3 regions of the Amycolatopsis sp. NPDC114503 genome follow, and region 3 is predicted to be linked to each of the others. Evidence: riboswitches for the same ligand, from Rfam matches in the RefSeq annotation. Region 3 holds a riboswitch; each other region holds the start of a gene.
The links. A riboswitch is a leader RNA that binds a small molecule or an ion and turns the genes downstream of it on or off. The one in region 3 is predicted to bind S-adenosylmethionine.

Region 1 (4,853 bases), on a different contig from region 3:
TCGCAACTGCCGAGCCCGGCCGTGCCGTGGTCGTCGATACCGGACCGGAGCCGGGGCCGGTCGACGAATGCTTGCGGAGGCTGGGCGTCGAACGGGTGCCGCTGCTCGTGCTGAGCCACCTGCACGCGGACCACATCGGAGGCCTCGCCTCGGTATTCGACGGACGGGCGGTAGGTGCGATCGCGGTAGGGCCCGGACGTGCTCCGGCGTGGGCGTGGCAGTCGGTTTCCGGCGAGGCGCGGCGTCGTGGCGTGCCGCTCGTGCAGTTGAGCGAGGGGCAACGGCTGGAATGGCCGGGATTGTCGCTGGACGTACTGGGTCCGCGCTACGCCACCACTCGGTCACCTGCCTTGCAGGACGGCACGATGATCAACAACAGTTCGGTGGTCATGCGCGCCGGCACCTCGGCCGGCCGGGTCTTGCTGACCGGAGACGTGGAACTGGCCGCGCAAGCTGATCTGCTCGCGGAGGGCGTCGACCTGCGGGCCGATGTGCTGAAGGTGCCGCATCACGGCTCGAGGTATTCGCTGCCGCAGTTTCTCGCGGCGGTGCGGCCGCGCACGGCGCTGATCAGTGTCGGCGCGGGCAACGGATACGGACATCCGAGCAAGTCCACAGTGGACGTTCTCGGCACGATGGGAGTACTGGTCACCCGGACCGATATCGACGGCGACACCGCCGTTCTGCCCGCCGGAAGCGGACCGGCGGTCGCGCGCCGGGGCGAGCCGCGGGGTCCGCCGCGGTAGGGCGGCGGACCCCGGGCCGGCGGGTCAATAGCCGAGCGCCTTGGCGACGGCCGCGGCCGACGGCGGCACGGTGGCCTTCGGGCCGATGTGGTTCTCGACCGCGTCGAGGGTCTTCAGGCCGTCGCCGGTGATGAGGAGGACGGTTTCGGCGTCCGGGTCGAGCTTGCCGCTTTCGACGAGCTTCTTCGCGGTCGCCACGGTGACGCCGCCCGCGGTCTCGGTGAAGATGCCTTCGGTGCGCGCGAGCAGCCGGATGCCTTCGACGACCTCTTCGTCGGTGACGTCCTCGATCGCGCCGCCGGTGCGGTTGACCACGTCGAGCACGTACGGGCCGTCGGCCGGGTTGCCGATCGCGAGCGAGCGGGCGATGGTGTCCGGCTTCACCGGCTGGACCACGTCGTGGCCGTTGCGGTACGCGGTGGAGACCGGCGAGCAGCCGGTGGCCTGTGCGCCGAACACCTTGTACGGGCTGGCGTCCACGAGGCCGAGCTGGCCCAGCTCGCGGAAACCCTTGTCCACCTTGGTGAGCTGGGAACCGGAGGCGATCGGCACGACGATCTGCTCGGGAATGCGCCAGCCGAGCTGCTCGGCGACCTCGTAGGCGAGCGTCTTCGAGCCCTCGGAGTAGTACGGGCGGACGTTCACGTTCACGAACGCCCACTTCGGGTGCTCGCCGGCCAGTTCGGTGGCGAGCCGGTTCACGTCGTCGTAGTTGCCGTCGACGGCGATCAGGTCGCCGTCGTAGACCGCGGTGGTGAGGATCTTCGCGCGCTCGAGGTTCTTCGGGATCAGCACGACCGACCGCCAGCCGGCGCGCGCCGCGGCGGCGGCGGTCGCGTTGGCCAGGTTGCCGGTCGAGGGACACGCGAGGACCTCGAAGCCGAACTCGCGGGCCGCGGCGAGCGCGACGGCGACCACGCGGTCCTTGAACGAGTGCGTCGGGTTGCCGGTGTCGTCCTTGACCCACAGGCTCTTGAGGCCGAGCTCCTTCGCGAGCCGGTCGGCGCGCACGAGCCGGGTACAGCCGGGTTCGGTGTTCGGGGTCTCCTCGACGGTCGAGGGGACGGGAAGGAGTTTCTTGTAACGCCAGATGTTGCGCGGGCCCGCTTCGATGTCCTCGCGGCGGACGCGGCCGAAGTCGTAGGCGACCTCGAGCGGCGAGAAGTCTTCGGCGGAGACGAATTCCGGAGCGAGCGGCTGCCGGTGCCCTTCTTCCTTCGACACCAGTTCGACGGCCGGACCGAGGTCGATCGTCTTGTTGGCGGAGGTGGCGGTGAGGGCTGCAGTCATCGCGAGGTTCCTTTCCTCATCTGTCCCGCCGAAGCGGGCCGGAATTGGCACCGTGGTCGTCAGCTACCCCGCGATCGCGGGATGACAGGCTGTACGCCGGTTGCCGGGGCTTCGTCGGGCCGTTCCCTCTGCCCCTCTGGATGAGCGGTATTCGATTGTCGGAGCGCGGGTGGGCGCGTCCTCGCCTACACCGTACGACATCCCGATCAGCTCGTGCCACGGAGGCGGCCCACATCACCGGGGCGGACGGCCCGGCGGCCGGGTGAGAAGATGGCGAGGTGACCACCGCACCCGCGCCGCTGCACCTCGTCACGGGCGAGGAAGAACTGCTCATCGAACGGGCTGTGCGAGCGTCCCTCGACGCGGCCAAGGCCGCGGACCCGACGGCGGACCTCACGCGGACGCGGGTGTCCGATCTCACACCGCCTGTCCTGGCCGAGCTGGTCAGCCCGTCGTTGTTCGCCGAGGGGCGCGTGATCGTTCTCGAGTCGGCGCAGGACATCTCGCAGGAGCTGTCCGACGCTGTCCTGGCGTACGTGAAGGCTCCGGCCGACGGCATCGTCCTCGTGGTCGTGCACAGCGGCGGCGGGCGGAGCAAGGCCGCGAAAGCGCTGCCGGGCGCGTTGAAAAAAGCGGGCGCGGAAATCACCGAATGCCCGAAGCTCACCAAACCGGCCGAGCGCGAGGCGTTCGTCCGCAACGAGGTGCGCCGCGCGGGCGGCAAGATCGACGGCGCGGGCCTGCTGGCGCTGCTCGACTCGGTCGGCTCGGACCTGCGCGAACTGTCCTCGGCGGCGACGCAGCTGGTCGCCGACACCGGGGGAGCCATCGACGAGCAGGCGGTCCGCCGCTACCACACCGGACGCGCCGACGTGACCGGCTTCGCGGTCGCGGAGAAGGCCGTCGCGGGCGACCGGGCGGCCGCGATGGAGTCGCTGCAGTGGGCGATGCAGCTGGGCGTCCCGCACGTCCTGATTGCCGACGCGCTGGCCGACGCGGTCCGCACGATCGCGCGCGTGTCCGCGGCCGGCCGGGGCAACCCGAACCAGATGGCGGGCGAACTCGGCATGCCGCCGTGGAAGATCCGCAAGGCGCAGGGCCAGTCGCGCGGCTGGGGCCCGGACGGCCTGGCGACCGCGATGCGCGTCGTGGCGCGGCTGAACGCCGAGGTCAAGGGCGCGGCGGCCGATGCGAACTACGCTCTGCAGCGCGCGGTCCTCGAGGTGGTCGCGGCCAAGGAGAACCGCTGACGCTCAGGTGACAGGCGGCCCCTGACCGGCTGCTGACGGGGGTTCCGCTGGACGCCGTGACGAGACGGGAGTTCCGCTGGACGCCGTGACGACCACCGGCTGAGGGTCGCGGGCAGCCGTCGCCCTGTCGCCCGGGCCGAGCCGATCCGCGACCCCCGGGCCGAGCCGATCCGCGACCCCCGGGACGCGGAAGACTCCGGGACGCGGAAGACTCCGGGACGCGGAAGACTCCGGGACGCGGAAGACTCCGGGACGCGGAAGACTCCGGGACGCGGAAGGCCCCGGGACACGGAAGCCCCGGGACACCGAAGACCCCAGCACACCGAAGACCCCAGCGCACGGAAAAGGCCCGGCAGCCGAAGCCGCCGGGCCTTCCGGAAAGACTGCGCTCAGAGCTGGTTCGCGCGCTTCGCGAGAGCCGACTTCTTGTTCGCGGCCTGGTTGGCGTGGATGACGCCCTTGGTGACGGCCTTGTCGAGCTTGCGAGCGGCGTCGCGCTGCAGTTCGAGGGCCTTGTCCTTGTCACCGGCTTCGGCGGCCTCGCGGAACTTGCGGATCGCGGTCTTCACCGAGGACCGGATCGCCAGGTTGCGCTGCCGCGCCTTCTCGTTGGTGTCGATGCGCTTGACCTGCGACTTGATGTTGGCCATGGAGGCGTTCCTCTTTCACTCGGTGAAGGTCGCTGCCGCGTCTGTGTGGCTCCAGGCCTGCCCCGAGGGGCGGCCGGGTTTCCTCCCTGACGGAATGCCGCACGGCAACAGTCGAAAATCTTAACAGCCCTGCTCGCGGCCCCGGCGCGGACCCCGGAGCCGGGAAACCGCTCGGCATCCCGCCGACGGCTCGGTTACGGTGGATCTCGGTAGTGCCTAGGGTTCCGTCGCCTGCCCGTGGTCCCGCAGAGCGGGTCGCGAAGACAACGAGGGCGGGCGGGCCTGGTCCGAGCGGCACCTTCGGCGGGACACCGAGCCCTGCCGTTCATCTGACGGGACAAAAGCCTGGAGGACCCGGTCTTCGGCGTGCGCTGAAAACCTGAAAGGGTCCCGGATGAACACCACTGCTCTCGCCATGGTCCTCGTCGCCGCGGTCGTGCACGCCGTGTGGAACCTCGCCGCCAAACGGGTTTCCGGCGGCGGGCCGCGGTTCGTCTGGCTGTACTACACGGTTTCCGCGGCGGCGATGCTCCCGGTGATCGCGGTCGCGCTGGCCGTCGAACCGGAACGTCCACAATGGACTTGGCTGCTCGCCGCGCTGGTCACCGCGGTCCTGCACGTGGTGTACGGGACCGTGCTGCAGCGCGGCTACGAGGTCGGCGACCTGTCGATCGTCTACCCGCTGGCCCGCGGCACCGGTCCGCTGGTGTCGGTGCTCGTGGCCGTCACGGTCCTGGGCGAACGGCCGGGCGTGCTCGGGCTGGTCGGTGCCTTCCTCGTCGTCGCGGGCGTCCTGGTGATCAGTCTCGGCGGCAGCACCGGCGACGCCAAGGCTCGTCGCGCCGGGGTGTTCTACGGCGTCGCCACCGGAACGGTCATCGCGGCTTACACGATTTGGGACGCGCATTCGGTCACGT
Region 2 (4,853 bases), on a different contig from region 3:
CCACCGGCCCCCACCGCCCGTCAACCTTGGCGTACTCCCACCGAGCCCCCCGAGCCACGATCTGCCGCAACGCCAGCACCAGCCGATCCACGTGCTCCTCGGTACTCCCCAGCCCCAGGCTCACCCGAACCGCCTGCTGCCCCTCGCCCCCGGCCTCCCGAATCAACCGCCGAGCCGCGACATGCGCACAGAACGCCCCGTCCCGCACCCCGATCCCGTACTCAGCCGACAGCACCGCCGCCAACCACCCCGGCTCGAACCCGTCGACCACAAAACTCACCGTGCCGACCCGATCCACCGGCGCGTCAAAGAACCGCAGCTCAGCAAATCCAGGCAAGCCCTCGAGCCCCTTACGCAACCGCTCCAGCAACGCAGCCTCATGCGCCTCCACGGCCTCCCACCGAGCCGCCAACTGCTCGCAGGCCACCCCGAGCGCATACACCCCAACGGTATTCGGCGACCCAGCCTCGTGCCGCTCCTCACCGCTGTTCCACACCACGGCTTCCTCGGTCACCAGCTTGGTCGCCCCACCACCGGCGAGATACGGCTCAGCCGCCCGCAACCAGTCGCTGCGCCCGACCAACGCCCCAGCCCCAAACGGCGCATACAACTTGTGCCCGGAAACCGCCACGTAGTCGACATCCAACTCCCGCAACGAAATCCGCCGATGCGGCGCGAGCTGAGCCGCGTCCAACGCCACCCGGGCCCCGTGCTTCCGAGCCACCGCAGCAATCTCCGCCACCGGCAACAACTCGCCAGTCACATTCGACGCCCCAGCGACCACCACCAACCGAGGCCCCTGCGGACATTCCGCCAGCGCTTCGTCCACAACGGACACCGCGGCAAGCCGAGTCCGCGGCAACTGCACCCGCCGAACGTTCGGCCCCCGCCACGGCAACAGCGCGGCATGGTGCTCACTGTCGAAAACAACCACAGAAGTCTTACGCGGCAACGCTTTCGCCAGCAGATTGAACGCATCAGTCGTGTTGCGCGTGAAGATCACCGAGTCACCGCTGCGAGCATCCACGAACCGGCGCAGCACACCCCGGGTCCGCTCGTACAACCGAGTAGAAACCTGCGACGCAAACCCAGCACCACGATGCACGCTGGCATACCAGGGAAGAAACTCGTCCACCGCCGACCGCACCGCGTCCAGGCACGGCGCGCTGGCCGCGTGATCGAGATTCGCGTAACCGATGTCGCCGCCCGTCACCAGCGGCACCCGCAGCGCCGCACCGGCAACAGTGGGAACAGCGGCAACAGTTTCCGTGGACCGGTCGAGTGCGAGAGTCATGACGGCGCCTCCTCGGCGTTCCGGGGGACCCCCGGCGAGGGGCCCGCGCTTGCCCGTCGCGCTGCGCGACCGGCCTGGTCCTCACCCGGGGCACCCCACCGCGGTAGGAGGGTTGCCGGCCAGCAAGCCGGGGCTTCGCGCTGGCACTCATGACCTGAAACCGACGATAGCGGAAAACCGGGGAGCGAAACCAGCCCCGTCCCGTGATCTGAGACAGCGGTCACACGGGTGTCCACAAAGGACAGAGGGGTCAGGCCCCGGATTCCCCGTGCCAGCGAGCAAGACGACCGGCCCGGTCGACGGCCCGGATGCGCTGTTCGGTCGCGTCGCGGTCGGCGGCGGTCGTGACCACCAGAAGCTGGTCTTCGACCTGCAACCGGCTGGTTTTCTGCGGGGTGAAGGCAGTGCCGCCGCGGACCACGAGACTGACCGTCGCCCCGGCGGGCAGGCGCAGCTCCGACAGGTACACGCCGTGCAGCTTCGACCCCTTCTGGATGCGCACCTGCAGCAGTTCCGCGCCAAGCTCGTCGAGCGGTGCGGCGTCGACCTCGATCTCCTGCGCCTGCGTCGCCTTCGCCAGCCCGAGGATCCGCGCGAGCGGACTGAGCGTCGCGCCCTGCAGCACGGTGAGCACGATGACGAGCACGAAAACCGCGTCCACGAGCCGTTGCGCGCCGGGCACGCCCTCGGACAGCGGGATCATCGCGAGCACGATCGGCACCGCGCCCCGGAGCCCCGCCCAGGACAGGAACACCTGATCCCGCCACGGCAAACGGAACGGCAGCAACGACAGGACCACCGACAGCGGCCGGGCGAGCAGCAGGACCACGGCGCCCGCGACCAGACCCGGAATCAGCGTTTCGAGCAGCCGGGTCGGCGACGCGAACAGGCCGAGCAACACGAACAGGCCGATCTGCGCGAGCCAGCCGAGCCCTTCGGCGAACGACAGGGTGTCCGACCGGTGCGGCAGCTTGGAGTTCCCGAGTACCAGGCCAGCGACGTAGGTGGCGAGCAGGCCGGACGCGTGCGCGAGTTGTCCCGAGGAGTACGCGAGCACGCACACCGCCACCGTGGCGAGCGGGTACAGACCGGTCGCCGGGAGCGCCGCCCGGCGCAACGCCTGCGCGCCCAGCCAGCCGAACGCGAGGCCGAGCACGAGACCGGTGAGCAGTTCGTAGACCACCAGCAGCGGCAGTGACCAATCGACCGCTTCGCCGGACGCGAGCACGACGACCGCGATGTAGGCAGGCGCGTCGTTGATGCCGGATTCCAGTTCCAGCGCGCCGACGAGCCGTTTCCCGACCCCGGCCGTGCGCAGCACGGAAAACACCGCCGCGGCGTCGGTGGACGCGAGAACCGCGCCCCACAGCAGGGAGAGGCGCCAGTCGAGGCCGAGCAGCCAGTGCAATGCCGCGCCGGTGACCGCGATGCTGATCACCACGGCCACTGTGGACAGCAGGATTCCGGGCCCCAGCGAGGGTTTCACCGCGGACCAGCGCGTGGTGAGCCCGCCTTCGGTGAGGATCAGGACAAGCGCGGCGAGGCCGAGCGACTGGGTGAGCGCCGGATTGTCGAAGCGGATGCCGAACCCGGCTTCCCCGAGCACGACGCCGATCCCGAGATACAGCAGCAGCGACGGGAATCCGAGCCGGATGGACACCCGCACCGCGACGACCGAGACGACCAGAACCAGCGCGCCGACGCCCAGCACCATGGGAAGCTCGTCCATTCGCCCGCCTCCCTCCCGGTCGCCCGCAGGCGTCCAGAATAGTGAGGCAGTGTCCGGTTCCCGACCGCGCACCACCGGTGCGGGGGACCACCCAGGTGTGTTACGACGCCTCGGCGGCACTCACCGTCGCGAGATCGACACCGAGCGCGGCGAACGGCCCCCTCGCGCCCGGCAGAACCCGGACCGCGCGCTGCTGGTCCCGTGTCAGCCATCCCGCCTCGACCGCCCGCTCCAGCACCGCCGCCGGGACCGCGCCGGCGAGGTGCTCGCGCCGCTCTGTCCAATCCAGACAGTCGCGCAGCAGCGGCCGCCGCGGCCGATCCGGCACCGCCACGCCGAGATCGGCCAGCACCTCGCGTCCGGCGTCGGTGAGCGCGAGCCCGTCCGACACGTCGATCAGTCCCCGATCGACCATCCCGTCCCGCAACGCGACCCCGAGCGTCCCGGCCAGATGGTCGTAACAACTGCGCGCGAAGGACAATCGCTGTACCCGCAACGAAGTCCGCAGCCCGGACGGCCGTTTCAGTTCGGCATGCTGCGCCAAATGCTCGATCAACTCCGCAACCCGCGGATTCGCAAGCCGCACGTACGCGTGCCGCCCCTGCTTCACCCGGGCCACGAACCCGGCCTCGGCCAATCGCGTCACGTGCTCGCTGGCCGTCGAAACCGCGATCCGCGCGGCGGCGGCCAGTTCGCCGACCGTCCAGGCGCGGCCGTCGAGCAGCGCGAGGCACATGGTCGCGCGGCTCGGGTCGGCGAGAACAGCGGCGACCTCGGCCAGTGCGACGGTTTCCATGCCTCAACGGTAGAGCGGGGACACTTCGGCCGCGGCCGAACTACAGCGCGTCGAGGAACTTCGCGCCGAGCGAGACGGCCGGTTTGGAGTCGTTGGCCCCCTCCAGGAAGACCGCGAACGCCAGGTCGCCGCGGTAGCCGACGAACCAGCCGTGCGCCTCCGCGCCGTCGCCGAACTGCGCGGTGCCGGTCTTGCCGAACACCGAACCGGAGTGCGACAGCCCGGTCGCCGTGCCGCCGGTGACGACCTCGCGCATCATCGGCCGCAACGCCGACAGCACCGACGACGGCGGCGGATTGTAGCCGGTGTTGACCTTGGTGCCGTCCGCCCACAGCCGCGGCACGACCGCGTGCCCGGACGCCGCGGTCGCCGCCATCACCGCCGCTCCCATCGGGCTGACCTGCACCTTTCCCTGGCCGATGCCGTCCTCGACCTGCTCGTCCGCATTCGCCGCCGGGTCGACGCGGCCCAGCTCGGTGGACAGGCCGCCGATCCCGAAGTCGGCGTTGAGGCCGAACTGGGTGGCCGCCTTCGCGAGTCCGTCGGCGGGCAGCTGCGACGCGAGCCGGGCGAACGTGGTGTTGCAGGACTTCGCGAACGCCTTGTGCACGGTGGTCGTGCCGAGGTCGAATCCCTCGTTGGAGAGCGTGCGGGTGCCGATCCGGTCGGTCAGCGGGCACGGCACCGAGGAATCCGGCGTGACCAGCCCGGCTTCCAGCGCCGCGGTCGCGGTGACGATCTTGAACGTCGAACCCGGTGCGTACTGGCCGCTGAACGCCGACGCCGCGTTGGTGACGCTGGCATTCTGCGCCACGGCGAGCAGATCGCCGGAAGACGGCTGGATCGCGACCAGGACCGCCTTGCCGTGATATCCGTCGACCGCCGCCTGAGCTGCGTTCTGCGTCGCGACGCTGAGCCCGGTGGCGGCCGGTTTGTGGTCGCCTTCGGGATTTCCGAACAACGCCTCCAGGCTCTTGCCCGAAGCGTCCACGCGCTCGACCGCGAAGGCTTCGGACGCCTGCCCGTGCCCGGTG
Region 3 (4,853 bases):
GCCCGTCTGATTCCTCAGTGTCACAACGGCTTGCACGGATTGCGACATTCGAGACCGCGCATTCGTCCACCTGATGAGTGACGCAAGTCACGACACTCCGGGGGGTGTTTGCGCAACCTGCCAACACCCGTTACTGTCCCGTGATCGTGCCGGTCGGTTCTGCGCAGCGGAGCCGGCTGATACGCCCACCAGTCACGTCAGTGCACGTCGGGGAAGCGGAACCGGGGTTGGTACGACCTGGGACCGTGACGATGGCGCTGGCTGGGGGTGTCGGACTTGAGAGGCGCGCCTGAGGGTGCGTCGCGAACGAAGGGCGACGCGCGAAACACGCGCGATGTCTTGGGAAAGGGAACGACCCGGTGACTGGTAGTCGGCAGGATGACACGCGTCTTGACGCGGGTTCGGCGTATTTTTCCTCCTCCGCGTCCTCGGTGGCCGTGCTCGACCGCGAGCTCGAAGACACCGCGTACGGGCAGCTTGACTTCTCCGACGAGCTCCGCGTGACCGAGCAGGACGTGCTCGCCGCGCTGGGCCCGGACGCCGACATGCTGATGTCGGAAATCGACGTCGACGTCGACGAGCTGATCCGCCTCATCAACGCGGAAACCACGATGCTTCCGCCGCTCGTCCTCCCGGACGAGGTCGAGGAAGACCGCACCGCCTCCCCGCAGGCCAAGAAGGCCGCGGTCGAGGAAGGGCTGCGCGAGGCGACCAAGACCTGGAAGCGCCGCTTCCTCAAGGGCGCGGTGCTTTCGCTGCTGGTCACCGTCGGCGGTGGCGGCGCGGCGGCGCTCGCGATGAACAAGAGCATCACCGTCGACGTCGACGGCCACCAGCAGACCGTGCACAGCTACGGCGGCACCGTCGGCGACGTCCTCAAGGACGCGGGCCTGTCGGTCGGCGAGCACGACGCGCTTTCGCCCTCGCCGCAGGCGGCGGTCGGCGACGGCGGCGTCATCAAGCTCGAGCGCGGCCGTCAGCTGAACCTCGTCGTGGACGGCGTGTCGCGGCCCTCCTGGGTCCGGGCGACCACGCTCGGCGAGGCGATGAACCAGCTCGGCATGGGCAGCATGCTCTCCCAGGGCGCGTGGACGTCGATGCCGCAGACCGGCGACCTTCCGCTCGAGGGGTCGACCGTCCAGGTCAAGACCCTCAAGCACATCACGCTTTTCGACGGCACCAACGCGCCCCGCCAGGTGAGCACCAACGCGGTGACCACCAAGGAGCTCGCCTCCGACCTGAAGCTGAACCTCGGCCCGGACGACGCGATCGACGGCGGCCTCGACGTCAGCCTGAAGAACGGCGCCGAGGTCCACGTCAGCCGCATGGGCGTGTCGATGGTCAACCAGGAAGAGACCATCGACCCCGAGGTGCAGAAGGTCGACGACCCGACGCAGCTGCAGGGCCAGCAGAGCGTCGAGGACCCGGGCACGCCGGGCAAGAAGCTGGTGACCTACAAGGTCACGAAGAAGAACGGCGAAGAGATCTCGCGCGAGCAGGTCTCGGAGAAGACCCTGGTCGAGGCCAAGGCCAAGATCATCAAGGTCGGCACCAAGAAGCCGCCGGCCCCGGCCATCGGCGACACCGGCGTGTGGGACCGGATCGCGCAGTGCGAGTCGGGCGGCAACTGGTCCATCAACACCGGCAACGGCTACTACGGCGGCCTCCAGTTCGACAAGCAGACCTGGGCGGCTTACGGCGGCACGCAGTACGCCCCGACGGCCGACAAGGCCACCCGTGAGCAGCAGATCGCGACCGCCGAGAAGGTGCGCGACGCTCGCGGCGGCTACAGCGCCTGGGGCTGCGGCTACAAGGCCTGAGCGGCATCGGAATTTCCAGCAGGCGGCCGGGAGCTTCGCGCTCCCGGCCGCCTGTTTTTCGTGCGCCCCGCGGCGCTGGGTAGGCTCGTCCGGTGGTGGAACTGCTGGGGCCTGTCGAAATCCGCGGGCTGGCCGACGAACTCGACGTCCGGCCCACGAAGAAGCTCGGGCAGAACTTCGTGCACGACCCCAACACGGTCCGCCGCATCGTCGAACTCGGCGGCGTGCGGCCGGGGGACGTCGTGCTGGAGGTCGGGCCCGGTCTCGGGTCGCTGACGCTCGGCCTGCTCGCCGCTGGCGCTCAGGTCGTCGCCGTGGAGATCGATCCGGTGCTGGCCGCCCGCCTGCCTCGCACTGTCGCCGAGCGCGCCCCGGAGGCAGCGGAGCGGCTGACCGTCGTCGGAGCCGACGCGCTGCGGGTGCGGGCTGCCGATCTGCCGGCTGAGCCGGTGTCGATCGTGGCGAACCTGCCCTACAACGTCGCGGTGCCGGTGGTGCTGCATCTGCTGGCCGAACTGCCGTCGCTGCGCAGCGGGCTCGTGATGGTCCAGACCGAGGTCGCCGATCGGATGGCGGCCGGGCCGGGCAGCCGGACTTACGGCGTGCCGAGCGTGAAGCTCGCTTGGTACGGACCGGCGCGCAAGGTCGCCGCGGTGCCGCGAGCGGTGTTCTGGCCGGTGCCGAACGTCGATTCCGCACTGGTGTCGTTCACCCGGACCGACCCGGTTTCCGGAGTGGATCGCGCGCGGTTGTTCGCGGTGGTCGACGCGGCGTTTTCGCAGCGGCGCAAGACTTTGCGGGCCGCGCTGGCCGGATGGGCCGGTTCCGCCGAGCGGGCCGGTGAGTTGCTAGTCCAAGCGGGGATCGACCCGAAGACGCGCGGGGAACAGCTCGACGTGCACGCGTTCGCGCGGATTGCGGCTGCCGCAAACTGACCCCCTCCCACGTCGCTCGCTTGTGACGTCCAACTGCGGCGGCGCGGCGGGTATTCCGGATGCGGGCCTTGATTTCGCTGGGTGGCCTGATGACCTTGCGTCGTCGCTGATCGTGGGCATTCCGGGGCAGCCAGCTACTTTCGGTGATCGTGCGATTGCGGCCGAGATGGCCGGTTACCTGTGACGGTCGGCTCGTCAGAGCCTTGGCATTCGGGGGAGTCTGATTGCTCCCTGGGCCGGATTGTTCAGGGACGCCGGTTCGAGGTGCTTCGCTTCACTGACCTATCTCGACTCGGTCGCGGACCTCGCGAATCCGGCGTTGCAGTCCGCGGGCGCCGGTCACTTGACAACGAGAAAACTGTTGTTCCACAAAGATCCTTGATCGTCCACAGTGGAACGAACTGGTTCGCGACCGGCCACTGGGGCGAGGGTTTCCCAGGTCGAAGCACTGTTCGGCGACCGAGGTTCCGGGTTTCCGGGTCTTGGACGCGGTGTTCCGGTATGCGGGCACCACCAGACGTGTGATCTGCACCAACGCGCTTGCGTTCAGCCAATGGGATCGGCTTTACTCGAAAGCGTCCATCCCGAGCGACTGAGAGACCTGGCTCGCCGAAGTCGCAGCAACCACCCTCCGCAGGGCAGGTGCTACCGCCAGGACCGATGGAGGCTGTTTTCGATGAAGAGGGTCACCCGCCCGCTCCTGCTGACCCGCCGGCGCGTAGTCGACGAAGGTCGCCGCTCGGTATGTGCGTGTCAACGCTCCATGGTCATCGCCTGATCTTTTCTCTGTAGTTTCTTGCGCCGTCCACTGTGGACGGTAATTCGATGACGCCTGGCGCGCCCGGAAGCGGCGCTGCGCCTCGTTTTGCCTGGAGCCCTTTCGTGATCACTGTCGAAAACGTGTCCAAGTCCTTTCCCTTCCACGGAAATCGCGTCGCCGCGCTGCGCGACGTGAGCGTTGACGTGCAAGCCGGCTCGCTGTTCGGAATCGTGGGTCCGTCCGGTTCCGGCAAGTCGACCCTCGCCCGTTGCATCGCGCTGCAGGAGCGCCCCGACCGCGGTGTCGTGCGGCTCGACGGCCTCAACACCGCGACGCTCGACGGCAAGCGGCTGCGGGAGATCCGCCGCCAACTCGGTGTCGTCGGGACCAAGCCGGAGCTGCTCGCCGAGCGCACCATCGCGGGCAACATCGCCAGCCCGCTGGAACAGCTCGGCGTCGACGGCCCGCAGCGGCGCAGCCGGGTCGGCTCGCTGCTCGACCTGGTCGGCCTCACCCCGCGCGCCGCGCAGAAGCCGGAAGAGCTCACCGAAGGCCAGCTCCGCCGGGTCGCGGTCGCGAAGGCGCTCGCCGCCGGACCGGCCGTGCTGCTCGCCGACGACCCGACCGCCGGGGTCTCGGCCGAGGACGCCGGCGCGGTGCTGGCCGTGCTCGACCGGGCGCGCGCCGAACTGGGCGTGACGGTCGTCGTCACCACGCCGGACGCCGACGTCGTCCGCCGGGTCTGCGACGACGTCGCGGTCCTCGACAACGGCGCGATCGTCGAACGCGGCACGGTGCTCGACCTGATCTCGACGCCGGACAGCTGGACCGCGCAGGCGGTGCTGCCGTCGATCGAGACCTCGCGCACCCAGGCCGCGAAGTACGACCGCGCGGTCGACGTTGTGCTGATCGGGTTTGCGTCGGTGGGCGCGTTGCTGCCTGAGGCGGCCAGCCGGTTCGACGTGGAACTCGCCACCATTGGTGGTGGCCTCACTCGGATCGGGGACACTCCGATCGCTCGCTTCCGGCTCGGGGTGCGGGGCGAACGAGCTGACGCGGCGCTGTCGTGGATCGCTGATCGGGGGGCGCACGTGAGTCAGGTGGCTCGGGGGCCGCAGGGTGTGGTTGCGGCTTGACAGGGTGTGGTTGCTGCTTGATTGGTGACGGCTGTGTTTGATGGCGCGGCAGAACTGTGTTTGATGGCGCCGGCTCCGCCGTCGCGGGCGGGATCGCCTTAAGTCGGCGTGGGGGGGAGGGGAGTGTCGCAGCCCGGGGGGGGGGTAAACCTCTCCCCCCCAACCCCCCCCGCGCCCCCGCTTTTGTCTCGATGGTCCGCGC

Region 1: another riboswitch for S-adenosylmethionine. It lies ahead of thrC (threonine synthase); the one in region 3 lies ahead of ACZ7OI_RS25110 (methionine ABC transporter ATP-binding protein).
Region 2: another riboswitch for S-adenosylmethionine. It lies ahead of ACZ7OI_RS18900 (aminotransferase class V-fold PLP-dependent enzyme); the one in region 3 lies ahead of ACZ7OI_RS25110 (methionine ABC transporter ATP-binding protein).

What each region holds. Positions count from the first base shown of each region.
Region 1 covers NZ_JBVKDT010000004.1:803,770-808,622, reverse strand. The annotation lists gene ACZ7OI_RS20820 (ComEC/Rec2 family competence protein) at 1-746, shown strand, start outside; gene thrC (threonine synthase) at 771-2,036, opposite strand; SAM riboswitch class I at 2,050-2,183, opposite strand; gene holA (DNA polymerase III subunit delta) at 2,315-3,286, shown strand; gene rpsT (30S ribosomal protein S20) at 3,676-3,936, opposite strand; gene ACZ7OI_RS20800 (DMT family transporter) at 4,331-4,853, shown strand, end outside.
Region 2 covers NZ_JBVKDT010000004.1:374,083-378,935, forward strand. The annotation lists gene ACZ7OI_RS18900 (aminotransferase class V-fold PLP-dependent enzyme) at 1-1,294, opposite strand, end outside; SAM riboswitch class IV at 1,335-1,449, opposite strand; gene ACZ7OI_RS18905 (potassium/proton antiporter) at 1,545-3,023, opposite strand; gene ACZ7OI_RS18910 (ArsR/SmtB family transcription factor) at 3,124-3,819, opposite strand; gene ACZ7OI_RS18915 (penicillin-binding transpeptidase domain-containing protein) at 3,860-4,853, opposite strand, start outside.
Region 3 covers NZ_JBVKDT010000005.1:711,607-716,459, reverse strand. The annotation lists gene ACZ7OI_RS25125 (TatD family hydrolase) at 1-10, shown strand, start outside; gene ACZ7OI_RS25120 (transglycosylase family protein) at 438-1,820, shown strand; gene rsmA (16S rRNA (adenine(1518)-N(6)/adenine(1519)-N(6))-dimethyltransferase RsmA) at 1,913-2,755, shown strand; SAM riboswitch class I at 3,332-3,422, shown strand; gene ACZ7OI_RS25110 (methionine ABC transporter ATP-binding protein) at 3,638-4,651, shown strand.